Regions from separate parts of the Neorhizobium sp. 2083 genome, predicted to be linked through region 2. Evidence: predicted binding sites of a transcription regulator. Region 2 holds the regulator's gene; each other region holds the start of a gene.
What was found. Region 2 encodes LexA, which represses DNA repair genes until DNA is damaged. Its sites were predicted from a motif close to TGTTCNNNNTGTGTTCNG; they were not measured.

Region 1: J2X76_RS06085 (2'-5' RNA ligase family protein) is a predicted target of LexA. The motif match lies at 1,699-1,716, and genes of this name have one in related genera.
Region 3: J2X76_RS03545 (energy-coupling factor ABC transporter ATP-binding protein) is a predicted target of LexA. The motif match lies at 4,227-4,244, and genes of this name have one in related genera.

Annotation. Positions count from the first base shown of each region.
Region 1 covers NZ_JAVDTC010000001.1:1,177,755-1,183,598, reverse strand. The annotation lists gene J2X76_RS06090 (methyl-accepting chemotaxis protein) at 1-957, shown strand, start outside; gene J2X76_RS06085 (2'-5' RNA ligase family protein) at 970-1,629, opposite strand; gene J2X76_RS06080 (methylated-DNA--[protein]-cysteine S-methyltransferase) at 1,905-2,462, shown strand; gene J2X76_RS06075 (YqaA family protein) at 2,468-3,058, opposite strand; gene guaA (glutamine-hydrolyzing GMP synthase) at 3,128-4,705, opposite strand; gene J2X76_RS06065 (5'-methylthioadenosine/S-adenosylhomocysteine nucleosidase) at 4,767-5,420, opposite strand; gene J2X76_RS06060 (PaaI family thioesterase) at 5,417-5,844, opposite strand, start outside.
Region 2 covers NZ_JAVDTC010000005.1:273,908-279,751, forward strand. The annotation lists gene eno (phosphopyruvate hydratase) at 1-883, opposite strand, end outside; gene kdsA (3-deoxy-8-phosphooctulonate synthase) at 1,001-1,849, opposite strand; gene J2X76_RS20610 (VOC family protein) at 1,854-2,726, opposite strand; gene lexA (transcriptional repressor LexA) at 2,927-3,646, shown strand; gene J2X76_RS20620 (ComEC/Rec2 family competence protein) at 3,627-5,844, opposite strand, start outside.
Region 3 covers NZ_JAVDTC010000001.1:661,060-666,903, forward strand. The annotation lists gene treS (maltose alpha-D-glucosyltransferase) at 1-494, shown strand, start outside; gene glgB (1,4-alpha-glucan branching protein GlgB) at 491-2,698, shown strand; gene J2X76_RS03540 (winged helix-turn-helix domain-containing protein) at 2,997-4,190, opposite strand; gene J2X76_RS03545 (energy-coupling factor ABC transporter ATP-binding protein) at 4,299-4,976, shown strand; gene J2X76_RS03550 (energy-coupling factor transporter transmembrane protein EcfT) at 4,973-5,578, shown strand; gene J2X76_RS03555 (biotin transporter BioY) at 5,610-5,844, shown strand, end outside.

The DNA.
Region 1 (5,844 bases), on a different contig from region 2:
CGTGCCGGTGAGGCGGGCAAGGGCTTTGCCGTGGTCGCCGCGGAAGTGCGGGCCCTGTCGTTGCAGACGTCCCAGACCACCAGTTCGATCCAGGCCACGCTCGATCAGCTCAACAGCCGCATCGACCGGCTGGTGAAGGCCGGTGAAGGTGCCAGCCATTCGGCCGAGGGGGTCAAGACGACCGCGATGAAGGTCCAGGGTTCATTCAAGGGCGTCGAAGGCGTCATGACCCAGATCCTCGACAACGCGTCCTCGCTTGCCGGGACGACCGAAACCGTCGACCGGCAATGCGGCGAGTTCGCCTCTTCAATCGCATCCGCGGCAACCGCGATCCTGAAATCCAACGACCAGCTGCAGCAGACCTCGTCCCGTGTCGGCGAGGTCGTGACGATTTCCGAGCGGATGATCCAGACGACGGCGAGTGCCGGCATCGAGACCCCGGACAGTCCCTATATCAGTGCGGTGATGGCCTATGCCGCAGAGGTTTCGTCGGCCTTCGAGGCAGGCGTGAAATCCGGCCGCATCGACCTTGGCGCATTGTTCGACCGGCAATACGCTCCGATCCCGGGCAGCGATCCCGTCCAGTACATGACGCGCTTTACGGAATTCACCGACAACGTCCTGCCGCCGATCCAGGAACGCGCCGCAGAAAGCGACGCTCGGGTCGCTTTCTGCGCTGCCGTCGACGAGAATGGCTACCTGCCCACCCACAACCGAAAGTTCTCGCAGCGCCAGCGTCCGGGCGACGTGACATGGAACACGGCCAACTGCCGCAACCGGCGTATCTTCAACGACCGCGTAGGCCTCGCGGCGGGCCGCAACAAGGAACCCTTCCTGCTGCAGACCTACCGCCGCGACATGGGCGGCGGCCAGTTCGTGCTGATGAAGGATATTTCCGCTCCGATCACCGTCAACGGGCGTCACTGGGGCGGGCTGCGTCTCGCGATCAAGGTCTGAAGTTCTTTTCGGTCAGATCGGCATGCGGAGCTGTTGCGGCAGCGCCGGATAGGCAGGGGCGTTCGGATCGAAGCTCCATCTCCCGAATTCCTCGTGCCGCGTCTCGCCATAATGGCTATAGACCAGCATGAATTCCCCCGCGATCCATGCGTAGTTCCGTTCGACGGGCATGGTTTCTATGCGCCCGCAGCCGTAGATCAGCGTCACGTGCGGAGTTGCATCGGCCATCCGGTAGCTCGGCAAATTATGGCGGGAAAGGGCGCTCCGCAGCATCTGCGCGAACTGGTTCACCACCGGATTGCCTTTGGCTCGGTAAAGGGCGAGATGCCGCTTGCCTCCAAACAGGCCGCTGCTGTCGAGTGTGACCGGAACCGGCCTCGCATGGAGAGTGGCCGCGACCATTCTGGTTGCCTCGATCAGTGCCATGGGCGGTTCGTCGAACTGTTCCATGCACAGCAGGCTCATATGCAGAAGATGGGCGGGATAGGCATCGCGGGTATTCTGGTTCGCCGCGTGATGCATGGCGTCGCCGTGCATGATCAGACCCATAGGGGTGGACGGCTTCAGCACGAACATCAGCTTGCTCTTTGAGCGAACAGGCCGGGCCGGTGTGGGAAGCCAGCCTTCGCCAAAGGGGAGCGAAGGCTGGCCGGCGTGCTTGCGCAAGCTCATCTTGCTACCGTCATAGTAATGCGACCTCATGCCGTTGAATGAAGCCTAGCGGCACTGCGAACATGTGTAAAGAACAAACGCGGAACAATTGATATCATGGTTAATCCGAAAGTGAATTCTCTAACGATTTCAAGGGATAGCTTGGTCAAAGAAGCGATGGACGGCGACGTCGGCCAACAGTTCTGAGAGAGCAGCGCTCATTGCGGCAAGAAACGGGTTGAATCCTTGAAGCCGAGGCCCGATTCTATAGTCGATCCAAATGCGGAGGTTTCCTCATGACAACGCATCAATACCTGATTTTCGAAACTCCGGGCGGCTTCTGCGGCATAGCCTGGAATGATGTCGGAATCACCCGTTTCCAGCTGCCGACCAGGAGCGCGGATTCGACCGAAAAGCTGTTGCTGCGCCGGCTGCCGGAGGCCGAGCCCGGCGCTCCATCTGCCGAGGTGCGCCAAGCCGTGGACGTCGTGAAGCGTTATTTTGCCGGCGAGGAGGTCGATTTCTCGAAGGTGAAGCTCGACCTTGAAGGCCAGGATGAATTCTTCAGGCGGATCTACGCCGCCGCCCGCCGGATCGGATGGGGGCACACGACGACCTATGGCGCGATCGCCAGGGAGCTTGGCGCCGGTCCCGAGGCCGCCCGGGATGTCGGTCAGGCGATGGCGAAGAACCCCGTGGCGCTGATCATTCCCTGCCACCGCGTGCTCGCCGCCGGCGGCAAGATCGGCGGCTTTTCAGCGCCCGGCGGATCCACGTCCAAGGCCCGCATGCTGGAACTCGAGGGCGTGCGCCTGACGCCGCCCGAGCCTGCGCAGCAATCGCTCGGGTTCTGATCCGCTCAGTATGTCAGGAATTTATAGGCGACATAGGCGACGATCAGCAGCGCCGCCACTGCCATGGTGATGAGCCCCAGCCGCTTTTCGATGAAATGGCGGATGTCCTCGCCATATCGGCGCAGCAGCCAGGCGAGCAGGAAGAACCGCGCCCCGCGGGTGACGATCGCCGATATGACGAACAGGCCGAGATTGACATGCGCCACGCCGGACAGGATCGTCACCACCTTGATCGGCGGCAGATGCGCAAAACCTGACGTGACCAGCAGCAGCACGACCGTTTCATAGGTGATGCCGGCCTTGAGTTCGTTGAAAGTATCGAGCTTGCCCCAGAAACGCAGGATCGGTTCCGCAAGCGCATCGAAGGCGAAATACCCGATGCCCCATCCGGCGATGCCGCCGAGCACGGAAAAGACGGTGGCTATCAGCGCATAACGCCAGGCGCGCTGCGGCCGGGCGAGCGCCATCGGCAGGAACAACACGTCGGCCGGCACCAGGAAGACCGAGCTTTCGACGAAGGCGATCACGGCAAGCCATACCGCCGCGGATTTGCGGGCGCTGAGCGCCATCGTCCAGTTGTAGAGGCTGCGGAGCATGGGTGGGAATCCCGTAGTGACCAGAGGTTCGGCGGTCGCAGGGAAACTGCGGCCGCCGGAAGCGCTTGGTTATTCCCACTCGATCGTGCCGGGCGGCTTCGAGGTCACATCGTAGACGACGCGGTTGATGCCGCGGACTTCGTTGATGATGCGGGTCGCGGTCCGGCCGAGGAAGTTCATGTCGTAGGGATAGAAATCCGCCGTCATGCCATCGACCGAGGTGACGGCGCGCAGCGCGCAGACGAAATCGTAGGTGCGGTAGTCGCCCATGACGCCGACGGTCTGCACCGGCAGGAGCACGGCGAAGGCCTGCCAGATCGTATCGTAGAGACCGGCCTTGCGGATTTCGTCGAGATAGATCGCATCCGCCTTGCGCAGGATGTCGAGCTTTTCGCGGGTGACGCCGCCGGGGCAGCGGATCGCAAGTCCCGGACCCGGGAAGGGATGGCGGCCGATGAAGCTGTCCGGCAGGCCGAGTTCGCGGCCGAGCGCGCGCACTTCGTCCTTGAAGAGTTCGCGCAGCGGCTCGACGAGCTTCATGTTCATCCGCTCGGGCAGACCGCCGACATTGTGGTGGCTCTTGATGGTGACCGAAGGTCCGCCGGAGAAGGAGACGCTTTCGATCACATCCGGATAAAGCGTGCCCTGCGCGAGGAAGGCCGGAGAACCCTTGCCGTCCGCGGCGATCTTGGCGGCTTCCGCCTCGAATACCTCGATGAACAGCCGGCCGATCGTCTTGCGCTTCACTTCGGGGTCGGAAACGCCCTCAAGCTGACCAAGGAACAGATCGGACGCATCCACATGCACGAGCGGGATGTTGTAGTGGTCGCGGAACATGCCGACGACCTGCTCGGTTTCGCCCATCCGCATCAGGCCGTGATCGACATAGATGCAGGTCAGCTGGTCGCCGACCGCCTCGTGGATCAGCACGGCCGCGACGGAGGAATCGACGCCGCCGGACAGGCCGCAGATCACCCGTTCCTTGCCGACCTGCTCGCGGATCTTGCGGATCATCTCGGCACGATAGGCGGACATCGTCCAGTCGGACTTCAGGCCGACGATCTTGTGCACGAAATTGGAGAGCAGCTTGGCGCCGTCGGGCGTATGCACCACTTCCGGGTGGAACATGGTCGTATAGTAGTGACGGCTCTCGTCGGCAGCGATCGCGAAAGGTGCGTTCTCGGACGTCGCGATGACCTCGAAACCTTCAGGAAGCTTGGTGACCCGGTCGCCGTGGCTCATCCAGACCGGATACCGGCCGCCGACTTCCCAGAACCCCTCGAACAGCGGGCTCCTTGCCTTGATCTCCACGTCGGCACGGCCGAATTCAGCTGCGTGTCCGCCTTCGACGACACCGCCGAGCTGGGTCGCGAGCGTCTGTTGCCCGTAGCAGATGCCGAGGATCGGGACGCCGCTGTCGAATACTGCCTGCGGTGCGCGGGGGCTGCCTTCGGTGGTCACCGATGCCGGGCCGCCGGAAAAGATCACGCCCTTGGGATGAAGTTTCTCGAACGCAGCGGCCGCGTTCTGGAAGGGGTGGATTTCGCAGTATACGCCGGCTTCACGGATGCGGCGCGCGATGAGCTGCGTCACCTGGCTGCCGAAATCGATGATGAGAATGCTGTCGGGATGAGCTATCTGGGTCATGCCGAGCCTTTAAAGAAACTTCCCCTTTCTGGCAACGGGGAATAAGGCGAAAATCATGCGCTCAGAGCGCGATCTCGCCATCCTCCAGCCCCTCGAACAGAGCATCGACCGCATCCGCCAGCTTCCGGTCGATCACATGAAGATATTCGGTCCAGTCGCCGACATGCTTCAGCTCTTCCTTGCCGTCGGAAATGCCGCGCAGGCCGATCAGCGGCAGATCGAAAAGCTGGCAGCAGCGCAGCACTGCAAACGTCTCCATATCGACCATGTCGGCGCTCACAAGATCATAGGCCGCGCCGGAAACGATATTGCCGCCGGTCGAGAGCGACGCTTGCCTGACGCCGGGAATGCGCAAGGGCAGCGGCATGACAGCCGGATGGTCGAGGAAGGGCGTGCGGCCTTTCTCGAACCCGAGCGGCGAGGCGTCCATGTCGCGATAGGCGACCGACGAGGCCTGATAGACTTCCGTCTGCTCGAGGTTGCGGGAGCCGGCTGAACCCAGCGAGACGACGAGATCGGGCAGGTCGCCCGTCGCTTCCAGCCTCGTCAGCGCATGGGAAAGCACCACGGCCGCCTCGACCGGGCCGACACCCGTCATCAGCGGCTTGATGCGGGATTGCAGCGCCGGACCGTATTCGGCATCGACCGCCATCACGAAAAGAATGGATTTGCCGCCCGCGAGGCTCGGCTCGCCGAGCGGAAGGGAAGAAGTCATCCGGTTACGTCCTCTCGGCCGCGGATCACCATCATGGTGCCGGTCATGGAAGCGATGAGTTTGGCAGGCCCGTCGCCGATCGCATAGGCGCGGCCGTCGGCGACGATGATCGTCGAGCCCGGCTTGGTGATCTCGCCGCGGAACAGAAACCGTTCGCCGCGGCCGGGTGACATCAGGTTCACCTTGAATTCGATGGTCAGGATCGAGGCTTCCGGTTCGATCACCGTATAGGCGGCGTAGCTGCAGGCGGCATCGAGCGCCGCGGAAATCACGCCGGCATGCAGGAAACCGTGCTGCTGGGTCAGTTTGACGTCGAACGGAAGCTCGATCTCGACCATCGCCTGTTCGACGCGCGTCAGCTCGGCACCGAGCATCGCCATCGCGCCCTGGCGGCCGAAACTTTGGCGCACCCGCTCGCGGAAGT
Region 2 (5,844 bases):
AGCCGGCCCAGTCGTCTTCGGCCATGCCGTCCTCGATCGAGATGATCGGGTACTTGGCGGCGAGTTCGGCGAGGTAATCGGCCATGGCTTCCGGCTCGAGCGTGCGGCCCTCGCCTTCCATCTCGTACTTGCCGTTCTTGAAGAATTCGGTCGAGGCGCAGTCGAGCGCGAGGCATACGTCGTCGCCCGGCTTGTAACCGGCCTTTTCGACCGACTTCATGATGAAGTTGAGGGCTTCCGGCGCGCTCTTGAGGCCCGGCGCGAAACCGCCTTCGTCTCCGACATTAGTGTTGTGGCCCTGGGCTGCCAGTTCCTTCTTGAGGACATGGAAGATTTCCGAACCCATGCGCACGGCGTCCTTCAGCGTTTCGGCGCCGACCGGCATGATCATAAATTCCTGGAAATCGATCGGGTTGTCGGCATGGGCGCCCCCGTTGATGATGTTCATCATCGGAACCGGCAGAACATGGGCGTTCGGGCCGCCAACATAACGGTAGAGCGGCAGGCCGGAGGTTTCGGCCGCGGCCTTGGCGACGGCGAGCGAGACGCCGAGGATGGCATTGGCGCCGAGACGCGACTTGTTCGGCGTGCCGTCGAGGGCGATCATCGTCTTGTCGATATGGATCTGGCTTTCGGCGTCGAAGCCACCGATCGCGTCGAAGATCTCGGTATTGACCGCTTCGACCGCCTTTTCGACGCCCTTGCCGTGATAACGCTTGCCGCCGTCACGCAGCTCGACGGCTTCGTGCGCGCCGGTGGAGGCGCCCGACGGAACGGCCGCGCGGCCCATCGTGCCGTCTTCCAGATAGACATCCACCTCGACGGTCGGATTGCCGCGGCTGTCGAGGATTTCGCGGGCGATGATATCGGTGATGGCGGTCAAGGGTCTCTCCCTGGGTTTGGACGTCGGTTTCAGGCGTCATGAGGTCACTGAAAATGTCTCATAATCAATGACACGAAAATTACAATCGAGGCGGTTTTCCCGCCTTTTCGGTCGGGCTCAGGCGGCCTTGGCGACGGCGTCGAGCGCGAGCAGCTTTTCAAGAAGCCGCGGCATGTCCTTCAGATAAACCATGTTGGGGCCGTCGCAGGGAGCGTTGTCGGGATCCTGGTGGGTCTCGATGAAAACCCCGGCGACGCCGACCGCGACTGCCGCACGGGCCAGCGTCTCGACGAACTGGCGCTCGCCGCCCGAGGTCGTGCCCTGGCCGCCAGGCTGCTGCACGGAATGGGTGGCATCGAAGATGACCGGCGCGCCCATGGCCGCCATGATCGGTAGCGAGCGCATGTCGGAGACGAGCGTGTTGTAACCGAAGGAGGCACCGCGCTCGCAGAGCAGGATGTTCGGATTTCCGCTCTGGTTCAGCTTGCCGAGAACATTCTTCATGTCCCAGGGCGCCAGAAACTGGCCCTTTTTGACGTTGATGACTCGACCGGTCCTGGCGGCGGCGACAAGGAGGTCCGTCTGGCGGGACAGGAAGGCCGGGATCTGCAGGACATCGACGACTTCGGCAACCAGAGCGCATTGCTCTTCCGAATGGATATCGGTCAGCACCGGAATGCCGAGTTCCTTCTTGAGGTCGGCGAAGACTTCCAGGCCCTTTTCCAGGCCGAGGCCGCGCTTGCTCGACAGTGACGAGCGGTTCGCCTTGTCGAAGGAGGTCTTGTAGACGAGCCCCATGCCGAGCTTGTTGCAAAGCTCCTTGAGGGTGCCGGCGACCATGAAGGCATGATCGCGGCTTTCCATCTCGCAGGCGCCGGCGATCAGCGACAGTTTTGCGTCCTGCGCGAAAACCACCTTGCCGTCTCCTTCGCCGACGGAGACGCTGGGATTTGCGGTAACGTCCATGAACCTATTCCTCGAAGCCGAACAAAACACCCTGGCCGGGTGCCGCCGAGACGAGAACGCGGCCCTCCCGGCGGACGAATGCGACGTCATTAGCAGCAAGGGTGATCTCTGTCACGGCAAGATCGGCCGTCTTGAAGATGATCGCCCGGCCGCGCAGCCCTTCGGCGCCGGGCATAGACGGAAGCGCAAATTCCGCCTGGAGTTCCTGATCATCAAGGATGCGGATGCGGGCATTGGCCGCGGCAAGCTCGAGCGGTGCCGCCTCCGGCGCTGCCTTCGTCAGCAGCACCTGTTCGACAAGCGGGGCGAAATCGGACGGCACCGAGGCCGACAGGATGATTTCGCTGAGGCCCGTGACCGTATTGGCGTGCCGCTCCAGTTCGCCGCGATTGGCGGGCAGCGGATTGATGCGCTGGCAGGAAAACAGCAGGAAATCGGGTGCACGGTCATCGCCGGCAAACGCCAGCCGAAAGCTCGCTTCCGTTTCCGAACCGTCAGGCAGCGTCATGCCGCGCGAAAACTCCAGCACCTCGCCTGCCGAAATGCCGCGCATCTTGAAACGCGCATGATCGGCCATCGCGTCGCGGGTGGCGACCACGAGCGCGGAAAAACCCTGCCGGTTGCGGGCATTGCGGAAAGCGAGATCGCGGGCCGTGAAGACATTGCCGCGCTTTGCCGCGACACCCGCATGGCGCCGGTTGGCAAGCGCCAGCGGCTCCAGGTAGGTCCCATCGGAGAAGAACACGCAAGCATTGGCCGTGCCGAAAGGATGAAAAGCGTCCGGCGCAACTGTAAAACCAAGCTCCGTGAGCCGGGAGCGCGCAGCGGTAAGTTCCGCCACCGGCAGCACGAGATGATCGATCGGTCTTGCGTTCACGCGAGGGCCCCCAGAATTGGAATCGCAAAGCTACTTTGGCAGCAGGCTCGCGCCGCGCAAGTGGTGTGAGACCAGATATCTGGCACGCATCTATGAAGAAAAAATCATCATACTTCACAGAAATTTAGGGACTTGCAGAACACATATGGAACATATAGTGTCCGTTCTGGATTTGTTTCCGACTCTCAGGGTGCCAAAAGATGCTCACGCGCAAACAACAGGAATTGCTTCTGTTCATTCACGAACGCATGAAGGAATCCGGCGTCCCGCCGTCATTCGACGAAATGAAGGATGCTCTGGACCTTGCTTCCAAGTCCGGCATCCACCGGCTGATCACGGCGCTCGAGGAACGCGGCTTCATCCGCCGCCTGCCCAACCGGGCGCGCGCACTCGAGGTCATCAAACTGCCGGAAGCCTATTCGCCGAGCATGCAGCCGCGACGCGGCTTCTCGCCGAGCGTCATCGAAGGCAGCCTTGGCAAGCCGCAGCCGGTCGCCGCCCCTCCGAAACCTGTCGCCAACGACGATGTGTCGAACGCCACGACCGTTCCGGTCATGGGCCGCATCGCCGCCGGCGTGCCAATCTCGGCGATCCAGAACAACACCCATGATATCGCGGTGCCGGCCGAGATGCTCGGCTCCGGCGAACATTATGCGCTTGAGGTCAAGGGCGATTCGATGATCGAGGCCGGCATTCTCGACGGCGACACGGTGATCATCCGCAACGGCAATACCGCCAATCCCGGCGACATCATCGTCGCGCTGGTCGACGACGAGGAAGCGACGCTGAAGCGTTTTCGCCGCCGCGGCGCCTCGATCGCGCTGGAAGCCGCCAATCCCGCCTATGAGACCCGCATTTTCGGGCCGGACCGGGTGAAGATCCAGGGCAAGCTCGTCGGCCTCATCCGCCGGTATCACTGATCAGCTGCCTGACTGGCTCCGGCAGGGACCGGTCGAAACGCTGGCTTCGCCAATCATAGTGGCGGTGCCTGCTCCAGGGACGGTCCTCGCCCGCCATGGCCGCCCGAACCTGCCAGCGCCGATAGTCGGTAGCGCCGTTGAGGGAAATCTCCAGCGCGCCGGTTTTTCGGAGCGTGCTGCCATTGATCATCAGCGCTCCGGACCGGCATCGGTCGAAGCGGGCACTCGGGGCAATGACGAGACTGGCGACGTCGCAGGCGGCCCCGGCATATCGGCCGTCTTCGACGGCAATGACAATCCCCTCGCCGGTGCTTGCAGCGCACCAGGCCTTGGATTCGCAGGTGAAGCGGCCGGGAGGCGCTTGTTTCATCCGCGACTTCGCCGCTTCGATCTGCTGCGTGGTCAGTTCGCGGCGCTCCTTGTTTTTTGCGCCGTTGGACTTGTCGTCGTTTTTTGCCCTGGTGGACTTGTCGTCCGGCGGCTTGTCCTTGGAGCGGGACATTTCCGGCTTTGCCGGATCGCCAATAAGAAGCGCCCTCTTCCATTGATCGTAGATGAAGTCGGGCGGGCGCGTGCGGTTGGTGGCAACCGTCTCCCCGTTCAGAAGCGCCACCAGCGTTCCGTCCTCCGAGACCAGCATATCCGGCAGGGGCGCCGATCGCTCGTGCCACGAGAGCAGCAGGGAAGCGATCATCAGCGGCAGGCCGATCACTCTCAACCTCGTTCTCAAAAGCGTCAGCAGCAGGAATCCCACCGTCGAGACCGTCAGAAACCAGGGATGCTGGCGGCCGATGCCGACATCGCCCCCCCAGGCCGCCACATGTCTGGCGATCGCGATCACCGCTTCCAGACCAAGGCCCATGAGCTTCATGAAGGGAGCGTCGAGGCCGAAAGGCATCAGTAGCATGCCGGCGAGCCCGGCCGGCATGACCACGAAGGAAATGATCGGCATGGCGGCAAGGTTGGCGGCAAGGCCGTAGGTGGCGATGCGGTGAAAATGCTCGACCGAGAAAAGCGCCGTCGAGATGCCGCCGATCAGCGATGTCGCGAAAATGCCGGCCACGAAATTCCAGGATGCCAGCGCAGGCTTCACCACAGGGTGACGAAACGGCAGAGGCTCCGGATCGCGGCCTTCGGCCCGAAGTTTCCAGAGGGCGAAGCCGGCGACCAGGGCGACGGTGGCGGCAAACGACATCTGGAAGCTTGGGCCCAATATTTCCGAGGGCGACATGGCGATGATGACGAGCGCGGACAGGGCGACATTGCGCAGGCTGATCGATGGCCGGTCGAAGAGGACGGCGACCAGCATGATCGCCATCATGATATAGGCCCGTTCGGCCGAAACGCCGAAACCGGAGATCAGATAGTAGGCGGTCACCATCATCAGGGCGCCGAAGGCGGCGAATTTCTTGACCGGATACGTCTGCGCGAATCCCGTGAAGACCGAAAGCACGGTGCGGACGCCAACGAAGAAAATGCCGGCGGCGAGCGCCATGTTGAGCCCTGAAATGGCGACGATATGGGCAAGCCCAGAGAGCCGCAGCGCTTCCGTCGTCTCTTTGGAAATCGCCCTGCGTTCGTCGGTCACGATTGCAGCGGCAAAGGCGCCCGGATCGCCGGGCACAGTCGCGCGAATACGGGTGGCGATCGTGCTGCGCAGATCGAAAAGCCGGCTTTCGATGTCCGCGATCCAGTTCCCGGCCGAGAGTAACGCGGCCTGTTTTTTCGGCGCCGCATAGAAAAATCCGACTCCGCCGATGCCATCGAAATAGGAAGAGAAAGCGAAGTCGTTGAGGGCGGGCAGAGCCGGCCCGGATGGCGGCGAGATGCGCGCGCGGCCGGTGATCGTGTCGCCGATCTGCGCCGGTTCATGACGGGCCCTTGCCAGCAGCGATACCCGTTCCGGCGGACGCCTGATCTGCGGATTGGCGGTGCGCTCGATGCGGACCATATAACGCCAGCGCCCCTGGCTGTCGATCTCCCTGCGCTCGACGACCCCTGCAAGCTCGGTCGTCACCGGCCCGTCCAGGATGACGGTAGCCCGACGCCAGGTCTCGAATTGCGCCAGCATCATCCCGCCCAGGAAAAGAGCGAGACCAAGCGGCAATAGACGCTTCGGGCCGGGCCGATGCCGCAACACGATAGCGCCCAGGGTGCAGACGCAAAAAAGCAGGAAAAATGGCCAGAAAGCCGGGGTC
Region 3 (5,844 bases), on a different contig from region 2:
GAGCGGTGGAAGGCACGCTGATGACCCGCAACCACGGCGACTTCCATCTCGGCCAGATCCTGGTCGCGGAAGGCGATGCATACATCATCGACTTCGAAGGCGAACCGACCCGCGACCTTGCCGAGCGGCGGGCAAAGACAAACCCATTACGCGACGTCGCAGGGCTCTTGCGCTCGCTCAGCTATCTTGCAGCCTCTGCCGATCTCGACCGGGAGATCGTCAGCGAGGTGGAGGGCGCCCGCCACAAGGCGCTGGTCGGCCGGTTCATGGAGATGGCGGAACCCGCCTTCCTCGAAGCCTATTTCGAGGCCACCGGGAGTTCGGAAGCGTTGCGCATCCATGAGGACGACCGGGAACGCATCCTTGATCTCTTCCTTCTTGAAAAAGCTGCCTACGAGATCGCCTACGAGGTGCGCAGCCGCCCCCATTGGCTCCCCCTGCCGCTTGCCGGCTTCTCGGCGATCGCATCCCGACTTCTGGAGAATGTCTCATGAGATACGAGCGCGCAGACCTGATGATCGGCACCGCCCGCGAGGGCCTCGCTGCCCTTGTCGAAGGACGGCACGGAGACCCGTTCTCGATCCTCGGACGACATCAATACGGCGATCTCACGGTGGTACGGGCGCTTCTGCCCGGCGCGCTGGCGGTCGAAGTGGTGGAGGCCTATACCGGCAAGGTGCTGGCCGAGCTCGAAACCATCCATGAAGGCGGGGTTTTTGCCGGCGTGACCGGCAGCACGGCGCCCTATTTCTTCCGGATCCGCTGGCCGGATGCCGTACAGGAAATGGAAGATCCCTACGGCTTCCCGCTCCTGCTCGGCGATCTCGACCTGCATCTGATCGGTCAGGGCACCCATTACGACCTCGGCCGGACGCTCGGCGCTATCCCGATGGAGGTCGAAGGCATCGAGGGCGTACGCTTTTCCGTCTGGGCGCCGAATGCCCGGCGCGTCTCCGTCGTCGGCGATTTCAATTCCTGGGACGGGCGGCGGTATCCGATGCGGCTTCGTCCGCAGGCGGGCATCTGGGAAATCTTCATCCCCCGCCTCACCCACGGCGAGCGCTACAAGTTCGAACTGCTCGACGGCAACGGCAACCTGCTGCCGCAGAAGGCCGATCCGGTGGCCCGCGCCAGCGAGGCGGCACCATCCACGGCCTCGATTGTCGCTTCATCGAAACCGTTCCGCTGGAACGACGAGGAGTGGATGCGCAGGCAACGCACCGAGCGGGATCGCGAAGGCGCGATGTCGATCTACGAGGTGCATCTCGGCTCGTGGCTGCGGATCGCCGAAGAGGGCAACCGCCATCTCGACTGGGTCGAGCTCAGCCAGCGGCTGATCCCCTATGTGCAGAACCTCGGCTTCACCCATATCGAGATGCTGCCGATCATGGAGCATCCGTTCGGCGGTTCCTGGGGTTACCAACCGCTCGGGCTGTTCGCGCCGACCGGGCGCCACGGCACGCCGGAGGATTTCGCCTATTTCATCGATCGCTGCCATCAGGCCGGCATCGGCGTCATCCTCGACTGGGTGCCGGCGCATTTTCCGACCGACGTCTGGGGGCTTGCGAGGTTCGACGGGACGCCGCTCTACGAACATGCCGATCCGCGCGAAGGGTTTCACAAGGACTGGAACACGCTGATCTACAATCTCGGCCGCAACGAGGTGAAGGGGTTCCTGATCGCGTCTGCGCTGGAATGGCTGGAGCACTATCATGTCGATGCGCTGCGGGTCGATGCCGTTGCCTCGATGCTCTATCGCGACTACAGCCGCAACGAGGGCGAATGGATCCCCAACCAGTATGGCGGCCGAGAAAATCTGGAGGCCGTCGAATTCTTCAAGCACCTGAACAGCATCATCCATGACCGCTGCCCGCACGCGTTCACGGCGGCGGAGGAATCGACCGCCTGGCCGGGGGTCACCAGGAAGACCGAAGAGGGCGGCCTCGGCTTCGATTTCAAATGGAACATGGGCTGGATGCACGACACGCTGCATTACATGCAGGACGACCCGGTCTACCGGAAATACCACCATGGCGCCATGAGCTTCGGGATGATCTATGCCTATTCCGAACGCTTCATCCTGCCGCTCTCCCATGACGAGGTGGTGCACGGGAAGGGCTCGCTGCTGGCCAAGATGCCGGGCGACCATTGGCAGAAGCTTGCCAACCTGCGCGCCTATTACGGCTTCATGTGGGGTCATCCCGGCAAGAAGCTCATGTTCATGGGTGGCGAACTGGCGCAGGAGAGTGAATGGAACCACGACGGCTCGGTCGTCTGGGACCTGCTGGACAGGCCCGACCACGCCGGCGTCCAGCGGCTGATCCGCGATCTCAATGCGCTCTATGCGCAGGAACCCGCGCTGCAATACGGCGATCTGCACCATGAAGGCTTCGAATGGGCGGTCGCCGACGATGCTGAGAACTCGGTCTACGGCATGCTGCGCTCGTCGCCGGACCGTTCGTCGTACATGCTCGTCCTGTCCAACATGACCCCGGTACCGCGCCAAAGCTATCGGATCGGCGTGCCCAGGGAAGGCCGCTGGGACGTGGTGCTCAATACCGACGCCGGGGTTTATGGCGGCGCCAATCTCGGCCAGACGGAAGCCTGGACGGAACGCCAGCCGGCGCATGGCAGGGAATTTTCCATCTCCCTGATCATTCCGCCGCTTGCGACGGTGTTCCTCAGGTGGAAACAGTAGGTGGGCGCGAGTTACCACGGATATTCCAAAATTGAGGGCGTGCCGTAGGCACCCCCCTCTGCCCTGACGGGCATCTCCCCCTCAAGGGGGGAGATCGGATGGAGCAGCCCTTTCGACTCCATCACGATCGTCCAAGGACGGAGTAAGGGACGTTGCCTCGCCTGAAGCAAACTTCGAGCTTCAACGGAGGACGGTGAGCCCGCCCCTAGCCGATCTCCCCCCTTGAGGGGGAGATGCCCGGCAGGGTAGAGGGGGGTATCGCGGGCACAAAGATGGCCTTAAAGCAAAGGCAAACAACCTATTCCCCCCGCCAGCCCTCCTGATAGGCCACCTTGTCCACCCCCGCGAACCGCCCGACCCGCACCAGTTCCGCCTCCAGCTTCTCCAACCGCCCGGCTGAAGCCCGAACGCCCTTTTCAAGCCAGAGCTTCTTCACGTCCAGCGTACCCGACTTGCGGTCCGCCTTCATGTCGATGCGGCCGATCATCCGGTCGCCTTCAAGCAGCGGGAAGACGTAATAGCCGTATTGCCGCTTCGGCTCCGGCACGAAAACCTCGATGCGGTAGAAGAAGTCGAACAGCCGCTCGGCGCGGTCGCGGTTGCGCAGCAACGGATCGAAGGGGCTGAGGACGCGCACCCGGGCGGGCGGTTCGAGGATCGGCCCAAGGTTTTCCGGAAAACCGTCAAAGGCGAAGGATGGGCGCGGACGGCTGCCGTCGGCGGTCTCGATCAGCACTTCCGTGAGTTCATCGCGATGGGACTTCACCCAGTCCTTCGCCTCGTCGGGCGTAACCAGATCGAAGAAGGCGGCAAGCTCGCCGGAGGTCGCGAAACCGAGGCGAGACATGGCGCCGCGGCAGGCCCAGTCGACGAATTCTTCGTGGCTGACTTCCGGCTCGTGATGATGCAGCGGAATGACCCGCTCCATCAGGTCGTAGATCTTCTGGAAGTTGACGCGCCCGGCGATCGCCAGCTTGCCGGTGTGCCAGTAATATTCGAGCGCCGTCTTGTTGGGGTGCCAGTTCCACCAGCCGCCGGACTTGTGATCCTCCTGCTTCATGTCGCGGGACATGATCGCGCCGTTTTCGGCGATGTGCCGGAAGGTGTCCTCGAAGGCGGCGTCGAACCCCTCGCCGTGCCATTTCCTCCAGCGTTCAGCCAGAACCGGCTCGCGGCGGCGAAAACGGTGTTTCCAGTAGCGGAAGAAACTGGCCGGAATGATCGAGGCGTCATGCGTCCAGTGTTCGAACAGCTCCCCGTCCTTTTCCAGAAGTGCTGTCAGGTGCTCGCGCCGGTAGGTCTGGTTGCGCGAAAACAGGATCATGTGATGGGCGCGCTCGACGGTGGCTATACTATCCACCTGGACAAAGCCGAGATCGTCTATGAGTTGCAGCAGGCCGGCCTTGCTCAGCGCCCGGCCGGGCGGCTCGCAGAGCCGCTGCCGTTCGAGGAATATTCTGCGGGCCTGATCGTTCGGAATGAGAATCGCCATGGGATGTAGACTAGGATGTCGCCGCGCCGGATTCAATGTTCACGTTCGGTTCTACATTCCCCTTCCCCTTCTTCCGGTCTATAGACCGCTGAACAGCGAGGGACAGGCTTGGATATCCGTTTCGAACAGGCAGAAGCGCGTTTCGAGGGACGCACCGTCGTCCATCCGCTGACGCTGTCGTTGACCGAGCGGCGGATCGGCGTGATCGGCCTCAACGGCTCCGGCAAGACCACGTTCGCGCGGATGATCAACGGGCTGGTCCTGCCCGCCGCGGGCCGGGTGAGCGTCAACGGTTTCGATACGGTGAAGGACGGCGACAAGGTGCGCGGCCAGGCAGGGTTCATCTTCCAGAACCCGCAGAACCAGATCATCCTGCCGATCCTGAAGGAGGATATCGCGCTCGGGCTGAAAAGCCGCAAACTCCCGAAGGCGGATACGGAAAAGGCGGTGGAGGCCGTGCTGGCCCGTTTCGGCATCGCCGATCTCGGCGAACGGCGGGCACATGAGCTTTCCGGCGGCGAATTGCAGCTGGCGGCGCTCGCCTCGGTTCTGGTCACCCGGCCGGATATCCTGATCATGGACGAGCCGACCAACCAGCTCGACCTCAGGAACCGGGGCCTCGTGGAGCGGACGATCCACGGGCTCGAGGAAAACGTCATCGTCATCAGCCATGATCTCGGCTTGATCGCCGGCTTCGACCGGGTCCTGCTTTTCCATGAAGGCCGCCTTGCCGATGACGGTGCGCCGGCGAAGGTCATCGCCCGCTACCATGAGCTTGCGGCATGAAAACGCTCTATGTGGAGGGCGACACGTTTCTGCACCGGCTTTCGCCGCGCCCGAAACTTCTCGGCCTCGCGGCTGTCAGCCTCGTCCTCTTTCTGATCCATTCGCCGGCCGTTCTGTCAGGCGCGGCCATTCTCGGCGGTTTCGTCTATGCCTCGCTCCGGCTCGGATGGCGCCAATCCTGGCTGCGGCTGCGGCCGATCCTCATGACCATCGCGATCGTTGCGCTGTTCACGCTCGCTTTCAACGGCCCTCATGACGCGCTGGTTGCGGCGACCCGGCTGACGGCGCTTGCCTTCTTCGCCGCGGTCGTGACGGCGACCACCAGCACCGGCGATTTCATCGACGAGATCACACGTCTTGCCATGCCGCTCGAACGTCTGGGGGTCGTCAAGGCCGCCGATATCGGGCTTTCGATCGGTCTCGTCATCCGTTTCGTGCCGGAAATCCTCAGCCGCTACCAGGCCATCCGCGACGCCCATCGCGCCCGAGGTCTCAAGCCGAAACCGCTGACGCTTGCCGTGCCACTCATCATCCTGACGCTCAAAAATGCCGACGAGATTGCCGCTGCCATTGACGCACGCGGCATCCGGGCGCAGAAATAACGGCACGTAAAGACCTGAGGATTCGCATCGCATGACCACCCGTGATCTCGTTCTGGCCGCCCTTTTCGCCGCCATTATCGTGGCGCTCGGTCTCGTGCCGCCGATCATGCTCGGGTTCATTCCGGTGCCGATCACGGCGCAGTCGCTGGGCGTCATGCTGGCGGGCGTGATCCTCGGCGCCAAGCGCGGCGGTTTCGCGGTGCTTCTGGTCCTGCTGCTCGTCGCAATCGGCCTGCCGGTGCTGTCGGGCGGACGCGGCGGCCTTG